Variovorax paradoxus: one gene and its partner. The protein of the gene in region 1 interacts with the protein of each later gene in a pairwise test. Links are inferred from orthologs where the notes say so. Each region holds a gene or a part of one and is shown on either strand. Other genes may lie near its edges.

Region 1 (7,746 bases):
AAAACTCGCCGCAGGAAACTGCCAGGTTTCCGCCGGGTTCGGTGTGGGTCTGCTTCTCGGACCAGACCTCGCACGCCGTGATGGCGGGGCAGTACATGCTCGAGCAGACCCTTCATCTGGCCGCTTCGAAGCAATACAATCCCGACTCGAGCCCGCTCGCGATCCTGAGCCGGCTGACCGGACGCACACTCGTCTGATCAATTCCCCCATCGACCGCCGAACGGCAGCGTTCGGCGGTTTCGCTTTATGGAGAACCAAGAACATGGCCACCATTCCGATCACCAAGCGCGGCGCCGAAAAACTGCGCGCCGAACTGCACCAGCTCAAGACGGTCGACCGCCCTTGGGTCATCAACGCCATCTCCGAAGCACGAGCGCAGGGCGACCTGAGCGAGAACGCCGAGTACGAAGTGGCCAAGGACCGCCAGGGCTTCATCGAAGGCCGCATCCAGGAGGTCGAGGGCAAGCTGTCGGCGGCGCAGATCATCGATCCGAGCGAACTTGACGCCGGCGGCAAGGTGGTGTTCGGCTCGACCGTCGAGCTCGAGGAAGAGGAAACCGGCGACGCCGTGAAGTATCAGATCGTCGGCGAGGACGAAGCCGACCTGAAGCTCGGCCTGATCAACATCTCCAGCCCGATCGCGCGGGCGCTGATCGGCAAGGAAGAGGGCGATACGGCCGAAGTGCAGGCCCCGGGTGGCCTGAAGCGCTACGAGATCGTGGCCGTTCGCTACCTGTGATCGTCGAGAAATGAAAGACCGCGTTGCGCTGATGCTGGCCGCCTTCTGGTGGGGCAGCCTCACCACGATCGGCTTTCTGGTTGTGCCGATGCTCTTTGCCCGGCTCGGCAACCCATCGGTGGCAGGCAACTTTGCAGGCCAGTTGTTCGAGGCGCAGAGCTGGATCGCAATCGCCTGCGGGCTGATTCTGCTGATCCATTTCAGGACCAAGGCCGACGACCGCATGGACGGGGCGACGATGACGGCCATGTTCCTGATCCTGGCCGCGCTGCTGCTGGCGTTGCTTCAGCAGTACGCCGTGGCACCGCGCATCCTGGCGCGCGAGAACCTCAAGTTGTGGCATGCCATGGGCAGCGGCATGTACCTGGTGCAGTGGGTGTGTGCCGGCGTGCTGCTCTGGCGCATGGGCGCCCGCAAGCCGGGCTGAACGTCGCAGGCAAGAGGCGGCTGCCGCCGCCTCCTCGGTTCTCACTCTTTCCAGTATTTGGCGACCCACCGAGCGGGGCGGATGTAACGGAAGGCTCGGTTGCGTCGGCCTGCCAGCGCGTCCGGCGGGTTGCATTCGCCATGGAACACCATGATGCGGGCATCCTCGGGCACGAAAGGCTCTTCCCAGTAATTGGTCGGCCAGGTCGGGATGCCGTGGTACTTGAAGCTGGGACACCAAGCCTCGGGCCAGTAGGCCAGCTTGCCTTGCTTGTGGAGGATGTCCGACAGGTAGGCCTGTTCGTTGCGGTACTCCGCCTGAACCTTGTCCATGTTGGCGCGGAAATACGCCAGCACGTCGGCGTGGGCGCCCAATTCGAAGCGGTAGACCGACGAATTTCCTGTGATCCGCTCGCGTCGCCAGGGACGCGCGTAGTCGTGAATGATCAGGAACTCGCCGGGCCGTTCGAAGAAGTCGTCCAGGCTGCCCACCACCACCACGTCCAGGTCGAGGAAGAGAGCCGTGCCGCGCAGGCCGTGCAGGTCCTGCTCGAAGGTTGTGAGCTTCTTCCAGGCGCCGTCGCGTTGGCCCGGGGCCAGCTGCAGGTTGAGCGGCGGGATCGGCAGGCAGGTCACTTCGGGGTGGATGCCATTGCCGTCGTCGGTCAGGCATACGAACTTGAAGTCGCCGCTGAGGTTGCGGCGCACCATCGCGTAGAGCCGGTTGACGTACTCGGGGCCATATTTCGTGCCCCACTTCATGCAGAGGATATGGCGCTGGGCGCCTTGCGCTGCCGCCAAGCTCAGTCCGCCTGGTTGCGCTTCTTGGCCGACAGCGGCCGCTTGGCCTTGGCGCGCTTGATGGTGCCGCCGGGCGTGAGGCGCTGATTACCCAGCACGCGCAGCGTCTTGATCTCGGGGCGCTGGCCGCCGCGCTTGCTGTACTTGACGATCTTCACGTCGCGCGGGCCAGGCATGCGATCCTCGTCGATCACGCGCTCCTTCTCGGGCTTCGGACGCCACAGCACCAGCAACTTGCCGATGTGCTGGATCGGCGCGGCATCGAGCTCCTCAGCCAGTTCGCGCAGCATGGCGTCGCGGGCGGGCCGGTCGTCGGAGAAAACGCGGATCTTGATCAGGCCATGGGCCTTGAGTGCCGCGTCGGCTTCCTTTTTCACGGCAGGGGTAAGCCCGTCTCCACCGACCATGACGATCGGATCCAGGTGGTGAGCTTCGGCGCGGTGCACCTTGCGCTCGGCAGGGGTAAGTTGAATGGCGGGCATCCCCGTATTATCGACGCGTACACGAAGACCTCCATGAGCACCAAAGCCAAAAGCAAAAAAGTCAACAAGGCGTGGCTGCACGACCATATCAACGACCCCTACGTGAAGCTCGCCACGAAGGAGGGGTACCGCGCCCGCGCGGCTTACAAACTCAAGGAAATCGACGAGTCGCTGGGGCTTGTCAAGCCTGGGCAACTTGTGGTGGACCTCGGTTCGACACCAGGCGCCTGGAGCCAGTACCTGCGCCGACGCATGTCACCGGGCGGAGCAGCGTCCGGCGAACTGAACGGCACGATCATCTCGCTGGATATCCTCGCGATGGAGCCCATCGAGGGCGTCACGTTCCTGCAGGGCGATTTCCGTGAAGATGCGTTGCTGCAACAGTTGCTCGGCGTACTGGCTGGCCGCAAGGCCGACCTGGTGGTGTCGGACATGGCGCCGAACCTGTCGGGCATCCATTCGGCCGATGCAGCCAGGGTCGCGCACCTGATCGAGCTTGCGATCGACTTCGCGCAGCACCACCTGAAGCCGGAAGGCGCGCTGGTGGCCAAGCTTTTCCACGGCAGCGGCTACGACGAACTGGTGAAGCTTTTCAAGGCCAGTTTCCGCACGGTGAAGCCCTTCAAGCCCAAGGCATCACGTGACAAATCGGCAGAGACCTTCCTCGTGGGATTGGGCCTCAAGGCCCTGGATACGCCTTGATACCTTGCCAAATAGCGGCTGCAGGCGCCCGAGCACGGCGCAAACCCCTGTCAGCCTATGGCCGCATTAGGGAAATGCCCGCTTTTCGCAGCTTGAAAAGCCTAAAATAGGGCGCAATTGCGTACCCATAGCGCGTTTTTCATATCCTCGTCACGCGCTTTCGACTGGAGCTTCGTTTGAACAATCAGTGGTTTTCCAAAGTTGCCGTATGGCTCGTCATTGCCATGGTGTTGTTCACTGTGTTCAAGCAGTTCGACACCCGCGGTGGCGTCGGCTCGGGAGCAGTCAGCTACTCCGAGTTTCTGGACCAGGTCCGGAACAACCAAATCAAGAGCGCCGTCATTCCTGAAGGCGCTGGCGGGGGCGAGATCATCGCCGTCACCAACGATGATCGAAAAATCCGCACGACCGCCACGGTCCTCGACCGCGGCCTCGTGGGCGACCTGATCGACCACAACGTCAAGTTCGACGTCAAGCCGCGCGAAGAAGGCTCGTTGCTCATGACCTTGCTGGTCAGCTGGGGTCCTATGCTGCTGCTGATCGGCGTGTGGATCTACTTCATGCGCCAGATGCAGGGCGGCGGCAAGGGCGGGGCGTTCAGCTTCGGCAAGAGCAAGGCCCGCATGATGGACGAGAACAACAACACGGTGACCTTCGCCGACGTTGCGGGCTGCGACGAAGCCAAGGAAGAAGTCCGTGAGGTGGTCGACTTCCTGAAGGATCCCCAGCGCTTCCAGAAGCTAGGCGGCCGGATTCCTCGCGGCCTGCTGCTGGTCGGCCCTCCCGGGACCGGCAAGACGCTGCTGGCCAAGTCGATCGCCGGCGAAGCCAAGGTTCCTTTCTTCTCGATCTCCGGTTCGGACTTCGTCGAAATGTTTGTTGGCGTGGGCGCGGCACGTGTGCGCGACATGTTCGAGAACGCGAAGAAGAATGCACCCTGCATCATCTTCATTGACGAAATCGACGCGGTGGGCCGTCAGCGCGGTGCCGGTCTCGGCGGCGGCAACGACGAGCGCGAACAAACCCTCAACCAGATGCTGGTCGAGATGGACGGTTTCGAAACCAACCTCGGCGTGATCGTGGTGGCAGCGACCAACCGCCCGGACATCCTGGACGCCGCACTGTTGCGCCCCGGACGTTTCGACCGCCAGGTGTACGTGACGCTGCCGGACATCCGCGGCCGCGAGCAGATCCTCGGCGTGCACATGCGCAAGGTTCCCCTGGGCCAGGACGTCAATCCGGGCGTCATCGCCCGCGGCACGCCTGGCATGTCGGGCGCCGACCTGGCCAACCTCTGCAATGAAGCTGCCCTCATGGCCGCCCGCCGCAATGCGCGTGTCGTCGAGATGCAGGACTTCGAGAAGGCCAAGGACAAGATCTTCATGGGCCCCGAGCGCAAGAGCATGGTCATGCCCGAGGAAGAGCGCCGCAACACGGCCTACCACGAGTCCGGCCACGCCCTCATCGGCAAGCTGCTGCCCAAGTGCGATCCCGTCCACAAGGTCACGATCATTCCCCGTGGCCGCGCCCTCGGCGTGACGATGAGCCTGCCGTCGCAGGACCGCTACAGCTACGACCGCGAGTACATGCTGAACCAGATCAGCATGCTGTTCGGTGGCCGTATCGCCGAGGAGGTGTTCATGCACCAGATGACCACCGGCGCCAGCAACGACTTCGAGCGTGCGACCTCCATCGCGCGCGACATGGTCACCCGCTACGGCATGACGGATGCGCTGGGCCCGATGGTCTACGCGGAGAACGAGGGCGAAGTGTTCCTGGGCCGCTCGGTCACCAAGACGACCAACATGAGCGAGCAGACCATGGAGAAGGTCGACTCCGAAGTGCGCCGCATCATCGACGAGCAGTACGCCCTGGCGCGCAACCTGATCGAAGAGAACAGCGACAAGATGCACGCCATGGCCAAGGCGCTGCTCGAATGGGAAACCATCGACAGCGAGCAGCTCGACGACATCATGGCCGGTCGCGCCCCCCGTCCTCCGAAGGACTGGACGCCGCGCATTCCGCCTTCGGGCAACGGTGGCGGCAGCGGCGGCACACCGGCGGTGTCGACCGACCCGGCTCCCAACGCAGCGTGAGCGTGAGCCTGGTGTCCAACCACAACGGGGCCTCGGGCCCCGTTTTCGATGGTGGGCCTGCATCGGCGGCGGCGAGCTGGTGGCAGACCTCGCGTTTTCGCATCGACCTCGCCCAGCCGCGCGTGATGGGCATCGTCAACGTTACGCCCGATTCCTTTTCCGACGGCGGCGCACATGCCTCGACGCAAGCCGCGCTGCGGCATTGCGAGCAGTTGCTGAACGAGGGCGCCGACATTCTCGACATCGGCGGTGAATCGACCCGCCCCGGCAGCCCTGCGGTGCCGCTGGACGCGGAACTGGCGCGCGTCGAGCCGGTGGTGCGCGAAGCGGTCAGGCTCGGCGTGCCGATCTCCGTCGACACCTACAAGCCCGAAGTGATGCGCGCAGTGCTCGATCTGGGCGCCGACATCGTCAACGACATCTGGGCGCTGCGCCAGCCGGGTGCACGCGAAGCGGTCGGTGCGCATCCGTCTTGCGGCGTCTGCCTGATGCACATGCACCGCGATCCGCAGACCATGCAGGCCGTGCCGATGGCGGGCGACGTGATTCCGCAGGTGCTGGATTTCCTCAGCGCACAGGTGCAGGCGCTGCGCGCACTTGGCGTCGATGCTTCGCGCATCGCGCTGGACCCCGGCGTGGGCTTCGGCAAGACAGTGGCACAGAACTTTGCATTGCTGGCGCGCCAGCGCGAACTGATGGCGGGCGGCTTGCCGCTGCTGCTCGGCTGGTCGCGCAAGTCGTCGATCGGTGCGGCGACCGGCATCGAGCTGGCGGGCGAGCGCATCGTGCCCAGCGTTGCTGCTGCGGTACTTGCCGTGGACCGTGGCGCGGCCGTGGTGCGGGTGCACGACGTGCGCGACACCCTCGCTGCCCTGGCCGTATGGCGCGCCATGAAGGCGCAGGAACCACAACAAACACAAGAGAGAACTTCACAGACATGACACGCCAGTATTTCGGCACCGACGGCATCCGAGGCACCGTCGGCCAAGCCCCCATCACCCCCGACTTCGTGCTGCGTCTGGCGCATGCCGTGGGCCGGGTGCTCAAGAAGACGCAGGCACGCCCGACCGTGCTGATCGGCAAGGACACCCGCATCTCCGGCTACATGCTCGAGTCGGCGCTCGAGTCGGGCTTCAACTCCGCGGGCGTCGACGTGGTGCTGCTCGGGCCGCTGCCCACCCCGGGCGTGGCCTACCTCACACGCGCCCAGCGCGCCAGCCTCGGGGTGGTGATCAGCGCCAGCCACAACGCATACCCCGACAACGGCATCAAGTTCTTCAGCGCGCAGGGCACCAAGCTCGACGACGCGTGGGAGCTGGCAGTCGAAGCCGTGCTCGAGGAAGCGCCAGTGTGGGTCGATTCCGCCAACCTGGGCAAGGCCCGGCGCCTCAACGACGCGCCCGGCCGCTACATCGAGTTCTGCAAGAGCACCTTCGCCAACGACCTGACGCTGCGCGACATGAAGCTGGTGGTCGATGCCGCACACGGCGCCGCCTACCAGGTGGCGCCCAACGTGTTCCATGAACTGGGCGCCGAGGTGACGAGCATCGGCGTGTCGCCTGACGGCCTGAACATCAACAAGGGCGTCGGCGCCACGCATCCGCAAGCGCTCGTGGCCGCGGTGACGGCGCAGAAGGCCGACTACGGCATCGCACTCGACGGCGACGCCGACCGCCTGCAACTGGTCGACGCCACCGGCCGCCTGTTCAACGGCGACGAACTGCTCTACCTTATGGTTGCCGAGCGCATCGCACGCGGCGAGAAGCCCTTCGGCGTGGTCGGTACGCTCATGACCAACAAGGCCGTGGAGATGGCGCTGCGCCAGCAGGGCATCGAGTTCGTGCGGGCCAAGGTCGGCGACCGCTATGTGCTCGAGGAGCTCGAAAAGCGCGGTTGGGTGCTGGGCGGCGAAGGCTCGGGCCACCTGCTGGCGCTCGACCGCCACACCACCGGCGACGGCATCGTGAGTGCGCTGCAGGTGCTGCAGGCCTGCGTGCGCAGCGGCAAGACCGTGGCGCAACTGCTCGAAGGGGTCACGCTGTTTCCGCAGACGCTGATCAACGTCCGCATTTCGCCCGAGCAGGACTGGAAGGACAACACGGCGCTGGCCAGCCAAACCGCACGCATCGAGGCCGAGCTCGGCGACGCGGGCCGCGTGCTGATCCGTGCGAGCGGCACCGAGCCGCTGGTGCGCGTGATGGTCGAGGCGCGCGATGCCGCACAGGCCGAGTCCTGCGCCAGGCGTCTCGCGGACACGCTGCAGCCGGCGCAGTGACTCTCATCGACGTTCGCCTGGTGGACTATCGCGACGCGGCGCAGGCCGCGGCATTGGTCGAGCTGCTGGACGCGTATGCCAGCGATCCGGCGGGAGGCGGCACGCCGTTGGACCCCGCGGTGCGCCGTGGCCTTCCTGCTGCGCTGGCGGCGCGGCCGCAGGCTTTCAGCGTGCTCGCGTACGACGGCGAGAACGCCGTGGGCCTCGTCAACTGCATCGAGGGTT
Region 2 (6,457 bases), 830 kb from region 1 along the record:
CGTGGCCTGGCGTCGCGCCGACGGCGAACGCGCCTGGCAGATGACCCGCTTCAAGAATCGCAACCTGACCGCACCTTTGGTGGTGGGCCGCTCGCTGATCATCGGCGAAGACACCGGCACGCTGCACTTCGTGTCGCGCGAGGACGGTGCGCTGCTCAATCGTGTCGCACCCGATGGCTCGGCCATCACCGTCGCGCCAGTGCTGGCCGGCAACACGGTCGTTGTCGTGACGGCCAAGGGTGGCGTGTTTGGCTATCGCCCTGAATAACTCTTTTCTTTTTCACATCCTGCAAGGCCCGACCATGAAAACCGTGCCCTCGAAAGGCCGGCGATGAAGCCGGTCGTGGCCCTGGTCGGGCGGCCCAACGTCGGCAAGTCGACCCTCTTCAACCGCCTGACCCAGACGCGCGACGCCATCGTCGCGGACTTCGCCGGACTCACCCGCGATCGCCATTACGGCAATGGCCGCCTGGGCAAGCACGAATTCATCGTCATCGACACCGGCGGTTTCGAGCCCGACGCGGGTAGCGGGATCTACAAGGAGATGGCGAAGCAGACCCGCCAGGCCGTGGCCGAGGCCGACGTCGTGATCTTCGTTGTCGACGCGCGCGAAGGCTTGTCGGCGCAGGACCATGACATCGCCAACGAGCTGCGTCGTCTTGGCAAGCCGTGCGTGCTGGTGGCCAACAAGGCCGAAGGCATGCACGACGGGACCAAGCTCGTGGACTTCTACGAGCTCGGCTTCGGCGAGGTGCACGGCGTGTCCGCGGCGCACGGACAGGGCATGCGTGGCCTCGTCGAACTGGCGCTGTCGACGCTCAATCTTCCCGAAGAACCGGAAGACGACGCCGACGAAGACGACGTCAACAAGCCGATCAAGCTGGCCGTGGCCGGGCGCCCGAACGTGGGCAAATCGACGCTGATCAACACGTGGCTGGGCGAGGAGCGGCTCGTGGCCTTCGACATGCCCGGCACCACGCGCGATGCCATCTCCGTGCCCTTCGAGCGCAATGGCCAGCGCTTCGAGCTGATCGACACGGCCGGCCTGCGCCGCAAGGGCAAGGTGTTCGAGGCGATCGAGAAGTTCTCGGTGGTCAAGACGCTGCAGGCCATCGAGTCGGCCAACGTCGTGCTGCTGCTGATCGATGCCACGCAGGGCGTGACGGACCAGGATGCGCACATCGCAGGCTACATCCTCGAGAGTGGCCGCGCCGTGGTGATCGCCATCAACAAGTGGGACGCCGTCGACAGCTATCAGCGCGAACAGATCCAGCGGCAGATCGAGACGAGACTGCCGTTCCTGAAATTCGCGGCGCTGCATTTCATCTCTGCCATCAAGCGCCAGGGCCTGGGACCCGTTTGGCAGGCGATTGCGCAGGCTCACAAGTCGGCCACGCGCAAGATGTCGACGCCGGTGCTCACGCGGTTGCTGCTGGAAGCGGTGCAGTTCCAGGCGCCAAAGCGCGGCGGCATGTACCGTCCCAAGCTGCGTTACGCGCACCAGGGGGGCATGAACCCGCCGGTGATCGTGATCCACGGCAATTCGCTCGAGCATGTGACCGACGCTTACAAGCGGTTCCTCGAGGGGCGCTTCCGCAAGGAGTTCGACCTTGTGGGTACCCCCTTGCGCATCGAGTTCAAGAGTTCCCACAATCCGTTTGCGGACAAGGACGACTGAACTCGCTTGGCAGCGGATGGCTGCCGATGAGTTCCGTCGGGGGTGGAAGTTCCAGCTTTTGAGAGACGTTATTTTTCGAAGGCTTTTGGACTCGATTGCTGCGGCGCGGAAACCCTGTGTTAAGGTCATCTCCTCCAACAACTACTCTTGAACACGGAGAATATCGTGAGCAATAAAGGGCAACTTCTACAAGACCCGTTTCTGAACACCTTGCGTCGCGAGCATGTTCCGGTCTCCATTTACTTGGTGAACGGTATCAAGCTGCAAGGTCAGATCGAGTCCTTCGACCAATACGTCGTGTTGCTTCGCAACACCGTGACGCAGATGGTCTACAAGCACGCCATTTCCACCATCGTGCCGGGTCGCGCCGTCAACTTCTCGGCTACCGAGAACGAAGACACCGCTGCCTGAACGCGCGGAGCGCGGCGGCCTTTCGGTTGCCGCGCTTTTTCCCTTTTTTGGTCCCGCTTGTCTGAATCGATCCCCCGCCAGGAAGGCGCCGCCGTTCTCGTCGGCGTGGATTTCGGGCTGCCCCATTTCGACAGCGAACTCGAGGAACTCGGCCTGCTCGCGCAGACTGCAGGACTGACGCCCGTGGCGCGCCTTGCGTGCAAGCGCAAGGCGCCCGATGCGGCATTGTTCGTTGGCAGTGGCAAGGCCGACGAAATCAAGGAGCTGGCTGCCCTGCACAGGGCGAGTGAAGTCATCTTCGACCAGGCCCTGAGCCCCGCGCAGCAGCGTAACCTCGAACGCCAGCTCGACGTTGCAGTCTACGACCGCACTTTCCTCATTCTCGAAATCTTCGCCCAGCGCGCGCGCTCGCACGAGGGCAAGCTGCAGGTGGAGCTCGCTCGCCTGCAATACCTCAGCACACGGCTGGTCCGTCGCTGGTCTCACCTGGAGCGCCAGACCGGTGGTGCGGGTGTGCGCGGCGGCCCGGGCGAAAAGCAGATCGAACTCGACCGCCGCATGATCAACGAGTCGATCAAGCGCACGCGCGACCGCCTCGCCAAGGTGCAAAAGCAGCGGGGCACGCAGCGCCGCCAGCGCGAACGCCGCGAAACCTTCAATATCTCGCTGGTGGGCTACACCAACGCTGGCAAGTCGTCGCTGTTCAACGCACTGGTCAAGGCGCGCGCCTATGCGGCCGACCAGTTGTTCGCAACGCTCGATACCACCACGCGCAACCTCTATCTGGGAGATGCGCGCCGGCAGGTTTCGATCTCGGACACTGTCGGCTTCATCCGCGACCTGCCTCACGGGCTGGTCGACGCCTTCAAGGCCACGCTGCAGGAGGCGGTGGATGCCGACCTGCTGCTGCATGTGATCGATGCATCCAACCCTCATTACCCCGAGCAGATGGCCGAGGTGCAGGCGGTGCTGCGCGACATCGGCGCGGACACCGTGCCCCAGTTGCTGGTGTTCAACAAGCTCGACGCCCTTGAAAGCACGCAGCGCCCGCTGCATCTGCAGGACGAGATGGAAATCGACGGTGTGCAGGTGCCCCGCATCTTCCTCAGTGCCCGAAGTGGCGAAGGGGTCCCGATGCTGCGCGCCGAGCTCGCCCGGCAGTCGGGCTCCGTAGCCGATACGATGACCCCTGAGGCAAACGCTGAATTGCACGAAGCCGCCGACGGATTGGGCACAATCCCGCCACTGACAAGAGAACGAAGCGAATGAATTCAAAGCCAGCGCGGAGAGGGTTTCTGGGCATGTTCAACCTGAACGATGGCCGGTGGGGGCGCGGCGACGAGCCGTCCTCCAACGGCGACCGCCCGGCCGGCAACCGGCCTCCCGATGCCAATCCTCCAGGCGCACCGACACCCCCGCCCCAGGGCAGCAACAACAACGACAACCGTCCTCGAGGACAAGGCCCCAACCAGGGGCCGCCCGACCTCGACGAGCTCTGGCGCGACCTCAATCGCAAGCTCGGTGGCTTCTTCGGCGGCAAGGGCGGTGGCAACCGGCCCACCGGTGGAAGTGGCGGCAACGGCTACAAGCCCGACATTAAAAACGCAGGATTCGGCCTCGGCCTCGTTGCTGCCGTGGCGATCCTGATCTGGCTCGGCACCGGCTTCTTCATCGTGAACGAAGGCCAGCAGGCCGTGGTCACCCAGTTCGGCCGCTACAAGACCACCGTGGGCGCGGGCTTCAACTGGCGCCTGCCGTATCCGATCCAGCGCCACGAAGTGGTCGTGGTCACGCAGATCCGTTCCACCGACGTGGGCCGCGATGCCATCGTGCGGTCCACCGGCCTGCGCGAGTCGGCGATGCTGACCGAGGACGAGAACATTGTCGAAATCAAGTTCGCCGTGCAATACCGCCTGAGCGATGCACGTGCCTGGCTCTACGAGAGCAAGTCGCCTGCCGAAACAGTGGTTCAGGTGGCCGAGACCTCCGTGCGTGAGGTCGTGGGCAAGATGAAGATGGATGCCGCGCTCGCTGAAGAGCGCGACCAGATCGCTCCGCGCGTGCGCACGCTGATGCAGACCATCCTCGACCGCTACAAGATCGGCGTGGAAGTCGTGGGCATCAACCTGCAGCAAGGCGGCGTGCGTCCGCCCGAGCAGGTGCAGGCTGCATTCGACGACGTGCTCAAGGCCGGCCAGGAGCGCGAACGCACGAAGAACGATGCGCAGGCTTATGCCAACAACGTGGTGCCGCTCGCGACCGGTACCGCATCGCGACTGAAGGAAGAGTCCGAAGCCTACAAGGCACGCATCGTCGCCCAGGCACAGGGCGATGCCGGCCGCTTTGCATCGGTGCTTGCCGAGTACCAGAAGGCGCCGCAGGTCACCCGCGATCGCATGTACACGGACGCCATGCAACAGATCTACGCCAGCACCACCAAGGTGCTGGTCGACAGCAAGCAGGGTTCCAACCTGCTGTACCTGCCGCTCGACAAGCTGATCCAGCAGACCGGCAACAACGCTGCCACGCCGGTCGACGCCGCAAGCCCGAGCGTTGCCGGCACGGCACCGGCCCAATCGTCGGTGATCCCGGTGGCGCCCACGACCGGCGACGTGCGCGCACGCGACGGCCGTTCGCGCGACCGCGACGTGCGTTGATGAAAAAGGCCTAGAAGAACATGAACAGAATCGGATTCATCGCCTCGTCGATCCTCGTCCTGCTGGTGCTCCTGAGCTCGACCCTCTTCGTGGTGGACCAGCGCCAGTTCGGCGTGGTCTATGCCCTCGGCCAGATCAAGCAGGTCATCACCGAGCCCGGCCTGAACTTCAAGCTGCCGCCGCCGTTCCAGAACGTGTCGTACATCGACAAGCGCCTGCTGACGCTCTCGAGCGTCGACACCGAGCCCATGCTTACTGCCGAAAAGCAGCGCGTGGTGATCGACTGGTATGTGCGTTGGCGCATCAGCGATCCGCAGGCCTACATCCGCAACGTCGGTCTCGACGAGAACGCGGGTGCGATGCAACTCAATCGCGTGGTGCGCAATGCGTTTCAGGAAAACATCAACAAGCGCACCGTGCGCGACCTGATCTCGGTGCGCCGCGAGGCCCTGATGGCCGACGTGCAACGCGAGGTGCTGTCGGTCGTGAAGGGCGCCAAGCCCTGGGGCGTGGACGTCGTCGACGTCCGCATCACCCGCGTCGACTACGTCGAAGCGATCACCGAGTCCGTATACCGCCGCATGGAGGCCGAGCGCAAGCGCGTGGCCAACGAGCTGCGTTCGACCGGTACCGCCGAAGGCGAGAAGATCCGCGCCGACGCCGACCGCCAGCGCGAGGTAATCGTGGCGAATGCGTATCGCGACGCACAGAAGATCAAGGGCGAGGGCGATGCGCAGGCTGCCGCCGCGTATGCCGAATCGTTCGGCCGCGACCCGCAGTTCGCGCAGTTCTATCGGAGCCTTGAGGCCTACAAGCAGAGCTTCAACAAAAAGAGCGACGTGATGGTGCTCGACCCATCGTCGGACTTCTTCCGCGCCATGCAGGGTTCCGGATCCGCCGGCAGCGCGCCTCGCCGCTGATTCCTCGCCCGGAGCCGTGAGCGCAGACACCTTCTGGAGCGCGCTCGCGCTCGTCCTGGTCATCGAAGGCATCCTGCCTTTCGTCTCTCCCGGAGGGTGGCGGCGCGGCTTCGGGCAGCTCATGCAGCTGCGCGACGGCCAGCTTCGCTTTTTCGGACTTTGCAGCATCCTGCTGGGTTTGGTACTCCTTTGGGTCCTGGGGTAGCGGGTCCCGGTAGAATCCCGGTTTAACCACGCCCCCGATCCCCATGTCCGCCTGGGTCCTCCCGGATCACATTGCCGATGTGCTGCCCTCCGAGGCGCGCCACATCGAAGAACTTCGACGCCAGCTGCTCGATACCGCCCGTGGCTACGGCTACGAGCTGGTGATGCCGCCGCTGCTCGAGCATCTTGAGTCGTTGCTTTCGGGCACCGGCGAGGCGCTCGACCTCCAAACCTTCAAGCTCGTCGACCAGCTGTCCGGCCGCAGCATGGGGCTTCGCGCCGACACCACCCCCCAGGTGGCACGCATCGACGCCCACCTGCTCAACCGAGACGGCGTGGCCCGCCTGTGCTATTGCGGCCCTGTGCTCCATACCCGGCCCGATCGGCCCCACGCCACGCGTGAGCCATTGCAGTTCGGCGCAGAGATCTACGGCCACGCCGGCCTCGAGGCCGACACCGAAACATTGCTGCTGGCACTCGATTGCCTCCAGGCCGCCGGCCTGGAAGAAGGTGTGATCGTCGACCTGGCCGATGCCCGCATCGTTCGTGCCCTGTTCGCCGACGTGTCCGTCGACGCCGCCGGGCTG

Evidence for each region. Proteins that work in one complex are often made in the same cells at the same time.
Region 2: the proteins of ftsH (region 1) and hflK interact in binary tests that used the Escherichia coli proteins (3 or more experiments, as listed by UniProt). The link is inferred for Variovorax paradoxus from one-to-one orthologs.

The regions. Positions count from the first base shown.
Region 1 is NZ_LR743507.1:3,111,719-3,119,464, forward strand. What follows is about bases 2,906-5,786. They hold ftsH (ATP-dependent zinc metalloprotease FtsH), read left to right. Parts: upstream 2,906-3,326; coding sequence 3,327-5,246; downstream 5,247-5,786. Other genes in these bases: AACL56_RS14285 (RlmE family RNA methyltransferase), read left to right, coding at 2,906-3,150; folP (dihydropteroate synthase), read left to right, coding at 5,372-5,786. Also shown: AACL56_RS14260 (Kdo hydroxylase family protein), read left to right, coding at 1-197; transcription elongation factor GreA, read left to right, coding at 263-739; AACL56_RS14270 (DUF4149 domain-containing protein), read left to right, coding at 750-1,166; AACL56_RS14275 (glycosyltransferase), read right to left, coding at 1,208-1,966; AACL56_RS14280 (YhbY family RNA-binding protein), read right to left, coding at 1,969-2,448; more of AACL56_RS14285, read left to right, coding at 2,482-2,905; more of folP, read left to right, coding at 5,787-6,187; glmM (phosphoglucosamine mutase), read left to right, coding at 6,184-7,521; AACL56_RS14305 (GNAT family N-acetyltransferase), read left to right, coding at 7,518-7,746. UniProt on the Escherichia coli protein: Acts as a processive, ATP-dependent zinc metallopeptidase for both cytoplasmic and membrane proteins. Plays a role in the quality control of integral membrane proteins.
Region 2 is NZ_LR743507.1:3,944,082-3,950,538, reverse strand. What follows is about bases 2,728-5,568. They hold hflK (FtsH protease activity modulator HflK), read left to right. Parts: upstream 2,728-3,390; coding sequence 3,391-4,746; downstream 4,747-5,568. Other genes in these bases: hflC (protease modulator HflC), read left to right, coding at 4,767-5,568; hflX (GTPase HflX), read left to right, coding at 2,728-3,358. In the rest of the region: outer membrane protein assembly factor BamB, read left to right, coding at 1-268; ribosome biogenesis GTPase Der, read left to right, coding at 332-1,678; RNA chaperone Hfq, read left to right, coding at 1,844-2,089; more of hflX, read left to right, coding at 2,147-2,727; more of hflC, read left to right, coding at 5,569-5,666; AACL56_RS18350 (DUF2065 domain-containing protein), read left to right, coding at 5,683-5,871; AACL56_RS18345 (ATP phosphoribosyltransferase regulatory subunit), read left to right, coding at 5,915-6,457.